Regions from separate parts of the Bradyrhizobium sp. NP1 genome, predicted to be linked through region 2. Evidence: predicted binding sites of a transcription regulator. Region 2 holds the regulator's gene; the other holds the start of a gene.
What was found. Region 2 encodes LexA, which represses DNA repair genes until DNA is damaged. Its sites were predicted from a motif close to TGTTCNNNNTGTGTTCNG; they were not measured.

Region 1: ruvC (crossover junction endodeoxyribonuclease RuvC) is a predicted target of LexA. The motif match lies at 2,673-2,690, and genes of this name have one in related genera.

What each region holds. Positions count from the first base shown of each region.
Region 1 covers NZ_CP127385.1:6,940,564-6,945,564, reverse strand. Annotated here, with positions in the region: gene QOU61_RS33605 (methyl-accepting chemotaxis protein) at 1-1,583, opposite strand, end outside; gene QOU61_RS33600 (YebC/PmpR family DNA-binding transcriptional regulator) at 1,786-2,532, shown strand; gene ruvC (crossover junction endodeoxyribonuclease RuvC) at 2,721-3,248, shown strand; gene ruvA (Holliday junction branch migration protein RuvA) at 3,245-3,862, shown strand; gene QOU61_RS33585 (hypothetical protein) at 3,859-4,269, shown strand; gene ruvB (Holliday junction branch migration DNA helicase RuvB) at 4,266-5,001, shown strand, end outside.
Region 2 covers NZ_CP127385.1:3,736,003-3,741,003, forward strand. Annotated here, with positions in the region: gene QOU61_RS17870 (ComEC/Rec2 family competence protein) at 1-1,570, shown strand, start outside; gene QOU61_RS17875 (hypothetical protein) at 1,581-2,003, opposite strand; gene lexA (transcriptional repressor LexA) at 2,503-3,204, opposite strand; gene QOU61_RS17885 (molybdopterin molybdotransferase MoeA) at 3,397-4,608, opposite strand; gene QOU61_RS17890 (HAD-IA family hydrolase) at 4,629-5,001, opposite strand, start outside.

The DNA.
Region 1 (5,001 bases), 3.2 Mb from region 2:
ATGCGGCGGTTGCGGCTGTTGGCGGTGTTCCAGGCGACGTCGCCCGGGCGCTGCGGATGCGAGTAGATCTTGTTGTGCACCGGCAGATAGCCGTTGCGGTCGACCATCGCGCAGAACGCCATGCGCGGATCTTTCGCCTGGAAGGCTTCCTGGAGTGCCGGGAGCGCGCGGTCGGCCCAGTCGAGAAACCCGGTGCGGTATTGCACGGGGTCGGTGCCTTCGATCGCGACATAGTCGGTGTCGAACAGGTCTTCCAGCGAGACCGCACCGCGCGCGACCGCGTCCTCGAACAGTTTTGTCAGCGCGACGCCGGCTTCCATGGCGCGCGCGACGAATTCGGCGTTCTCGTCGTGGATCGCCCACAATTTGTCTTCGATCTTCTCGCGCGCGGCCGCATCGAGCCGCTCGAAGAACGCCTGCGCGCCCGCTTTCGCCCGCTCGCCGATGCGGATGCGGCAGGCGCCGACGCCCTCAAGGCTCGCCTCAAGGCGTTCGCCTGAAACGAGCCGGTCGGCGTCGGCGCCGCCGATCAGGACGCCCGTGCTCGAAATCTCGTAGACCGGCGCGTTGATCATGCCGCGCGCAGTCGTGATCTCGATCTTGAGGCTGCAGGGCAGCTTCTGCTCCTTGTGGCCGTGGTTGGCCTCGCCGCGGCGCAGCAGCACCGCGCAGCGCGCCTTCAATTTCTGCGCAAAGCCGGTGACGGCCTTGCCGGCATTGGCGACGCTCTCGCCATGCGCCTCGGCCTCCTTGGTCGCGGAATCGATCTCGCCGGCACTGGTGCCGACCGAAACGATGAAGCTCGATGCGGTGGCCGCATTGGTCGACATCTCGCCAGTGGTGGCGTTCTGCTCGGCGACGGCGCTGTTGACGTTGGCGAACACCGGGCGGATCGCCTCGATCGCCTGCGAGATGCGGTCCATGGCATCCGCCGAGCCCGCCGCATCCTTCTGCAGCGCGTCGATCTTCCTGGTGATCTCTTCGGTCGCGTTCCGGGTCTGCACCGCCAGCGCCTTGACCTCGGAGGCGACCACGGCAAAGCCGCGTCCCGCTTCGCCGGCGCGCGCGGCTTCGATGGTGGAGTTGAGCGCCAGCAGGGTGGTCTGCTTGGCGATCTGGGCGATCAGGTTGACGACATTGCCGATCGCGGCCGAGGATTCGCGCAGGCGGTCGACGGTGCGGCGGGCTTCCTGCGCGGCGGCGCTCGCCTGGTCGGCGAGCTTGCCGGCGTCGCGGACCTGGGCCCCGATTCCCTCGGCCGAATGGGTGAATTTCTCGGCGGCCTGCGAGAAGCTTGAGGCGGTGCTTTGCGCATCGCTGGCGCGCCCGGTGAGCGCGTCGGTGCGCTGGCGGATGGTGGCAAGGGTCGCGGCGGTGGCCTCGGCCCCGCCCGCCACGGAATTCGCGGCCCGCTCGAGCTGGCGGATCATCGCCCCGAGCTCGAGTTCGAGGAGTTCCAGGATCTCCCTGGCGGCGTCGCCCGGCGCGGGGGCTTCGGCCACGGCAACGGGCTTTGCCGCCTCATGCGCAAGCGCAGGCGCGGGCGGTTCGGGCAGCCGTTTTCGAAACAGGCCGAATGCCATGGGGCTCTCGGAGCGCAGCAAAGGACGCGGCATCCTCGCACCTCCGCATGAAGTCATGGTTAAGATCTGCCTCACGAGCAGGCGCACGGTCCCCTACTTTGGTACCAGAAAAAGCCCGAAATCTTTGATTTGAGGCCAGTGGGGGCCTATAAGGCCCCGCCCAGCCCCTCCATTTTTCAGGACGAGACGCAAGAGACCCCGCATGGCCGGCCATTCCCAATTCAAGAACATCATGCACCGCAAGGGGCGGCAGGATGCCCAGAAATCGAAGCTTTTCGGCAAGCTCGCGCGGGAAATCACGGTCGCTGCCAAGCTCGGGACGCCCGATCCGGCGATGAATCCCCGCCTGCGTGCGGCGGTGGTCGCCGCAAGGCAGGAGAACATGCCGAAGGACAATATCGAGCGCGCAATCAAGAAGGCGCTCGGCGGTGAGGGCGAGAACTATGACGAGATCCGTTACGAGGGCTATGGCCCCGGCGGCGTCGCCGTCATCGTCGAGGCCTTGACCGACAACCGCAACCGCGCCGCCTCCGATATCCGCTCCTTCTTCACCAAGGCCGGCGGCAATCTCGGCGAAACCGGCTCGGTTTCCTTCATGTTCGACCGCACCGGCATCATCGAATATGACGCCGGCGTCGCCTCCGCCGACGCCATGCTGGATGCCGCGATCGATGCCGGCGCCGACGACGTGATCTCGAGCGAAGCGGGCCACGAGATCTACGCCTCGCAGGAGAGCCTTCGCGAGGTGGCGAAGGCGCTGGAGGCGAAATTCGGCGAGCCGCGCAAGGCGGCGCTGACCTGGAAGCCGCAGAACACGGTCGCGGTCGACGACGAGACCGGCGAGAAGCTGTTGAAGCTGATGGACATGCTCAACGATCACGACGACGTGCAGAACGTGTTCGCCAATTTCGAGATTTCCGACGCGCTCGTCGCCAAGATGGGCGGCTGAGTTCGCTCTACCGATTCGCGCTGTCATTGCCCGCGAAGGCGGGCAATCCAGTATTCCAGAGGCCAATGTGTTGAACGGCACGGCCGCCGCGTACTGGATACCCCGCCTGCGCGGGGTATGACGACCGGGGCGGGGGATGACGCTCCGTTTGTGTTTCGTTCTCGGTACGCAGGCGGTATCACTAGCCCATGACACCCCAGCCGATTCGCAAGTCCCTCCGCATCATCGGCATCGATCCCGGCCTGCGCCGCACCGGCTGGGGCGTGATCGAGGTCGAGGGCAATCGCCTGGGCTTTGTCGGCTGCGGCTCGGTGGAACCGCCGGACGACCGGCCGCTGGCGAGCCGTCTGCTCGCGATCCATGAGGGACTTGCCGCCGTGCTCGGCAACTTCAAGCCCGAAGAAGCCGCGGTCGAGCAGACCTTCGTCAACAAGGACGGCGTCGCGACGCTCAAGCTCGGCCAGGCCCGCGGGGTTGCCATGCTGGCGCCGGCAATGTTCGGCATCGCGGTGTCGGAATATGCGCCGAACCTGGTGAAGAAGACCGTGGTCGGCGCCGGCCATGCCGACAAGCACCAGATCGCGGTGATGCTGAAGATCCTGCTGCCGAAGGCCGAGCCGCCGTCGCGCGATGCGGCGGATGCGCTCGCGATCGCCATCACGCACGCGCATCACCGCCAGAGCGCCGCGCTGCTGAAGAAGATGGTGGGCGCATGATCGGCAAGCTGAAGGGCCTGATCGATGCCTACGGCGAGGACTTCGTCATCCTCGATGTCGGCGGCGTCGGCTACCAGGTGCATTGCTCGGCGCGCACGCTGCAGGGGCTGCCCGCGCCGGGCGAGGCCGCGGTGCTGTCGATCGAGACCTACGTGCGCGAGGATCAGATCAAGCTGTTCGGTTTCAAGAGCGACGTCGAGCGCGAATGGTTTCGCCTGTTGCAGACCGTGCAGGGCGTCGGCGCCAAGGTGGCGCTGGCCGTGCTCGGCACGCTGCCGCCGGCCGAGCTTGCGAATGCGATCGCGCTGCGCGACAAGGCGGCGGTTTCGCGCACGCCCGGCGTCGGGCCGAAGGTCGCCGAGCGCATCGTCACCGAATTGAAAGACAAGGCGCCGGCCTTCGCCGATGTCGATCCCGCCGTGGTCCATCTGTCCGGCGCGCTCGACGAGCATCGTGCGCCGCGGCCGGTCAGCGACGCGATCTCGGCGCTGGTCAATCTCGGCTATGGCCAGCCGCAGGCGGCGGCCGCGATCGCGGCTGCCGCGCGCAACGCCGGTGATGGGGCCGAGACCGCGCAGCTCATCCGGCTCGGTCTGAAGGAGCTTGCGAAGTGACGCGCTCCATCCACGCTCTGACTGTTGTCTTTTTAGGGACCTTGACTACCGGAGTTCTAGCGACAGTTGCTTTCTCGGCCTCGGGATGCCTGCTTAGTCGCGCTATTCGTTGCTTTTCGATATTGCGCGATGCCGCGGGTGTTGCATTGAGCGGCTTGAAAATCTGGTCGTTGCCGGCCTTTATCGCGGCCGTACTTATTGCGACGGTTGTGCAGGTTCGTGGTTCGACCTCTTGGTGGAATGTTGTCTTCGTGGCGCCCGCGTCGATGTTAGCAAGTGATGTGTTTTTACCGTTTAGTGGCGACTCTATGGATATTCCGGTTCTCGGTGCCGCAAGTCTGGTGCTTTTTGTTGGTATCCAGCTGTCGTGTGTGGCCGGCAACTGGTTCGGCAGGTATCCGATATGAATCCGCCGACTCGCATCGTCACGCCGGAGCGGCGCCACGAGGACGCCGGCGACACCGCGCTGCGTCCGCAAATTCTCTCCGAATTCGTCGGCCAGCAGCAGGCGCGCGCCAATCTCTCCGTCTTCATCGAAGCCGCGCGCAAGCGCAATGAGGCGCTCGACCACGTACTGTTCGTCGGTCCCCCGGGACTCGGCAAGACCACGCTGGCGCAGATCGTGGCGCGCGAGCTCGGCGTCGGCTTTCGCGCCACCTCCGGCCCTGTCATCGCCAAGGCCGGCGATCTCGCGGCGCTCCTCACCAATCTCGAAGAGCGCGACGTGCTGTTCATCGACGAGATCCACCGCCTCAATCCGGCGGTGGAAGAGGTGCTCTATCCCGCGATGGAGGATTTTCAGCTCGACCTCATCATCGGCGAGGGCCCGGCCGCGCGCTCGGTGAAGATCGAGCTGGCGAAGTTCACGCTTGTCGGCGCGACCACGCGCGCCGGGCTTTTGACCAATCCGCTGCGCGACCGTTTCGGCATCCCGATCCGGCTGAACTTCTATACTGTCGAGGAGCTGGAGAAGATCGTCAGCCGCGGCGCGCGCGTGCTTAATGTCGGCATCACCGCTGACGGCGCCAACGAGATCGCGCGCCGTGCCCGCGGCACGCCGCGCATCGCCGGCCGTCTGCTCCGGCGGGTGCGCGACTTTGCGTCCGCCGCGAATGCCGCCTCGATCGATCGCAAGATCG
Region 2 (5,001 bases):
CTCCGGCGGCCTGGCGCTGCGCTACGCGGCGTTCATGCAGGGCCTGCGCGACGCGATCGATGCGCGCATCCGCACCGTGCTCGACGGCGACAAGCGTGCGATCGCGACCGCGCTTCTCACCGGGCGGCGCGATGCCATCAGCGAGCCCGTCAACGACGCGATGTTCATCTCGGGGCTCGGCCATGTGCTGTCGATCTCGGGCTACCACATGGCGGTCGTGGCCGGCGTCGTGTTCTTCGCCGTGCGCGCGCTGCTTGCGCTGGTTCCGGGACTGGCGGTCGGTGCGCCGATCAAGAAGTGGTCAGCGGCGGCAGCGCTCGTTGCGGCCGCCTTCTATCTGTTGCTCTCGGGCGCGGAGGTTGCGACCCAGCGGTCGTTCTTCATGACGGCCGTAGTGCTGATCGCCGTCATGGTCGACCGTCGCGCCATCACCTTCCGCACGCTGGCGGTCGCAGCGCTGATCGTGCTCGCGATCGCGCCGGAAGCGCTGGTACATCCGAGTTTCCAGATGTCGTTTGCGGCAACGCTTGGCCTGGTTGCGCTGGTGCAGATCGGGATGCCGCGCCTGCTCGCGACGCCGGAGAGCTCTGCGACCGCGCGCGTTGCGCTGTGGGGCGGGCGCGAGCTCGTCATGCTGGTGCTGGCCTCGCTGGTGGCGGGACTGGCGACCACGCCTTACGCCGCTTTCCACTTCCACCGCGTCACCCCTTACGGCCTCCTCGCCAACCTTCTGGCGATGCCGGTCGTCTCGGCGCTCGTGATGCCGGCGGGCCTGCTCGGGCTCGCGGCGATGCCGTTCGGCTTCGACGGCCTGTTCTGGTGGCTGATGGGGATCGGGATCGACTGGATGATCGTGGTCACGCAATGGGTCGCGGCGCTGCCCGGCGCGATCGGCCGCATGGCGGCGTTCGGCATCGCTCCGGTCATCGTGGCGAGCCTTGGCCTCATCCTGATGGGCCTGTTGCGCTCGCCGCTGCGCTGGTCGGGCGCGGTTGCGCTGGCCGCAGCTATCGTCTGGGCGGTCGCGACGCCGCTGCCCGACGTCCTGGTTTCCGGCGACGGCCGCAACGTCGCCGTGCGTGGTCGGGACGGGCGGCTGCACCTGATGAGGACGGCGAAGGACGCGTTTCTGGTGAAGGAATGGCTGGCCGCGGACGCCGACCCGCGGCCGCCGGTCGATGCCAGCCTTGGCGAGGGGGTGTCCTGCGACGAGGCCGGCTGCGTGGCCGCGATGGCCGATGGCGGGCTCGTCACGCTTGCCGATCATGCCGCGGCGCTTGGAGACGACTGTGCGCGTGCAGCGCTGGTCGTGACGGCACGGCAGGCGCCGGCGCAATGCGAGGCCGCAACCATCGACCGCGCGCGCCTGCAAAGGCAGGGCACGCTGTCGGTTCGCCGTACGCGCCAGGGATTTTCCATCGGCGCGGTCAAGCCGCAGGGCTTCGACCGCCCATGGTCCCTGGCAATCGCTGGCGAGGGCGAGGTGGACGTCTCACCTGTTCTCAGGTCACCGCAAACCGCTCCGCGCGATGCGACACCGGCGGAGACCGATTTGCAGGCGGACGACTAGCGCGGCGCGCTCAACCCACGGGCTGCCGTCGCGGTGCCGGCGTCTCCACGGCAGGAGCTGCCTTCTCCGGGGTTCGCTGCGTCACCGGGAGTTGCAGCACCCGCGCACGCTGGCCTTCGCACAGTTGCGTCACCAGCACGAAGCTGCCATCCGGAAATTCGATCGCGTCATGGTGCCGTTCGGGCACGAGCGGATCGATCTTGCCGAACTTGCCGACGCGCGAGTTGATCGTCTTGGTCCAGATCCACCGGCTGTCGTATCTGACATCGGCGGCGAAGGCCAGCTCGGTACCGGGAAGCAGGCAAACCGCGACGCCTGGTTCGCGCTCGCTTGCGAAGCCGCGTGTCGAAGTCCCGCGGAAGGACGTTGTGATCAGTTCTTCGCCGACCTCGGCGGGACGGGACGCCACGGCATGCAGACTGTAGTCACACATCGGGTTGCTCCTCGTTCGAGATAGCGACCCGTGCCTGTGTGCGTGTCCCTGAGCATGCTCGCCGCACAATGCCTTTCGCCTGTGCCGCGAGGAGACCGATTGTTGTTTGTCGATCTTGCTGCGGGAGGCGCGGGCCCTATCAAAGTGGACGATAACGCCAACCCTTGGCTTCCTTGTAGGCAATTCTGCGACTCGCGGCCTGCGCGGCCATCACAAATTAGTTTGGCGTGAAGCGCAGTTTCTTTGGAACAAAAATGGCCTCTCGCGCATAGGCAGGGGGCTTCTGTCCGAGCAATGAGGACAGCGCGCGCGTTTTCCCGGCTGCCCATTTTCTTGTCACGTTTCCTGTCACGCGCTTCGCCTTATAAGCATGAGCGCGCTTGCGCTGTTGTCGCTGGCTCGTTGCTCCGTTTGGCATGCGAGCCTTGCAACGCGCGACAACACCACACGCGGCCGAGGCGGCGTTCAACCGCCGCGACCGTCCTGTACGCGGTGCCACTCAGTACTTCCGATACAGCCCGATCAGCTTGCCCTGGATCTTGACGCGGTTCGGCGGGAGTATCCGGACCTCGTAGGCCGTGTTGGCCGGCTCCAGCGCAATGGAAGCACCTCGGCGGCGAAAACGTTTCAGCGTCGCTTCCTCGTCATCGATCAGCGCGACGACGATGTCGCCGGTGTCGGCACTCTCGTTGCGCTGGATCAAAGCCATGTCGCCGTCGAGGATACCGGCATCGACCATGGAGTCGCCGCGCACCTCGAGCGCGTAGTGCTCACCGGAGCCGAGCATGTCGGGCGGCACGCTGATGGTGTGGCTGCGGGTCTGCAGTGCCTCGATCGGTGTGCCGGCGGCGATGCGGCCCATGACGGGCACCGCGACCGGACGCTCACCGTCATCGGCGGTGGAGCTGGCGCTGCGGCCCTTGCCGAGATTGCCTTCGATGACGCTCGGGGTGAAGCCGCGGCGGCTGCCGCCGCCGCTTGCGGAAAGCTCGGGCAGCTTGATCACCTCGATGGCGCGGGCGCGGTTGGGCAGGCGACGGATGAAGCCGCGTTCTTCCAGTGCGGTGATGAGGCGGTGGATGCCGGATTTCGAGCGCAGGTCGAGTGCGTCCTTCATCTCGTCGAACGAGGGCGGGACGCCGGCCTCTTTCAGCCGTTCATTGATGAAACGCAGAAGTTCGTACTGTTTGCGCGTGAGCATCTCGAGCAAGTCCCCCGGTTGATGGTGCCGATTGATGCGACCACGGGAGCGCGGCTCCCATTCTCGGCATCAAAGTAGATACCAGCACTCGAAACAAATCATGAACGGACACTATATGTTCGATATGTGTTCCGCAACCACTTAATTTCCGGTGAACGCGCTCCGAGGGCGCGGAACCGCTGCCCGATCGCCTCAGTCAGGCAGTCGCAGCACGTCGCAAGACGCGCCCGCTTTCGCCGCCGGCGCAAATGGCGGACGGATCAGAAGTGCCTGTGCCGCAGCGAGATTCGCAACCAGCGAGCTGTCCTGGTGATTGACCGGCGTGGCGATCAGCGTGCCGTCGTCGCGCTCGTCGAGCCGCGCGCGCAAGTAATCCTCGCGCTGATCGTTGGCGCCGACGTCGCGGCCGAGCAGGGCGGTTTCACGTGCATGGTGAATCACCGAGCGACCCGAAAGCGCGCGAATCAACGGCACCAGAAACAGGAAGGCGCAGACATAGGAGGAAACCGGATTGCCGGGCAGGCCGATCACCCGGAGCGCGCCGAGCCGGCCGTGCATCATCGGCTTGCCCGGGCGCATCGCAATGCGCCAGAACGCCATGGTCACGCCTTCTGCCCGAAGCGACCGGTGCACCAGGTCATGGTCGCCGACCGAGGCGCCGCCGGTCGTGATCAGGATGTCGGCGCCGGAATCCCGGGCGCGGCGGATGCCCGACGTGGTCGCTTCCAGCGTGTCGGCGGCGACCCCGAGATCGATCGTGTCGGCGCCCTCGGCGCGCGCCAGCGCGCGCAGCGAATAGCCGTTGGAATAGACGATCTGGCCCGGGCCGGGCGTTGAGCCGGGCATCACCAGCTCGTCGCCGGTCGCCAGGATCGCGACCTTGGGCCGGCGCCGCACCGGAAGGTTGGGGTGATTCATGGCGGCCGCGAGCGACAGATGACGGTCGCCAAGCCGGGTGCCTCCTTGCAGCAGCACCTCGCCCTGCCTGAAATCGATGCCGGGGCCGCGGATATGGCGGCCGACGCTGGCCGCCTCGGTGATGCGGATGGTGTTGCCGTCGGCCTCGGTGTCCTCCTGGATCACCACGGCATCGGCGCCGTCGGGGATGACGCCGCCGGTGAAGATGCGCACGGCCTCGCCTTGCCCGACCCGTCGTTCGAACGGGCGGCCGGCTGCGACCTCGCCGATCACGGTCAGCCGCGCGCCTGCCTGCGCCGCATCCGCCGCGCGCACCGCGTAGCCGTCCATCGCCGACATCGCCTGCGGCGGCTGGTTGCGCAGCGCAGCGACATCGCGCGCCAGCACGCGATGGTAGGCGGCATCCAGCGCCACCATTTCCTGTTCCAGCGGTTCGCTGTCTGCGAGGATCGCGGCCAAAGCGTCGGCAACCGGCATGAGGGCCACAGCGAAAACTCCTAAAATTCCTAGATCCCGAGTGCCTCGAGCGCGTCGGCGACGTCGCGCGACGATCGCACCTCGACCGCCTGCAGGCCGCAGGCCCGCGCACCCTCGATGTTTTCGGCGAGATCGTCGAAGAACACAATGCGCGAGGCGGGCACCCCGATCGCTTTCACGACATGATCATAGGCGGCGGTATCCGGCTTGCGCAGGCCGATCGTCGAGGACAGGTAGATTTCGCGGAAATGGCCGAGCAGGGGGCCATAGGCTTTCGAGAAGTGCTCGACGTGCGGCCGGTTGGTGTTCGAGAAGGCATAGAGCGGCATGCGCCGCGCGGCGCGCGCCAGCAGGGGGGCGATGCCGGGCATCTCGCCGGCGAAGATCGCGTTCCAGCCTTCG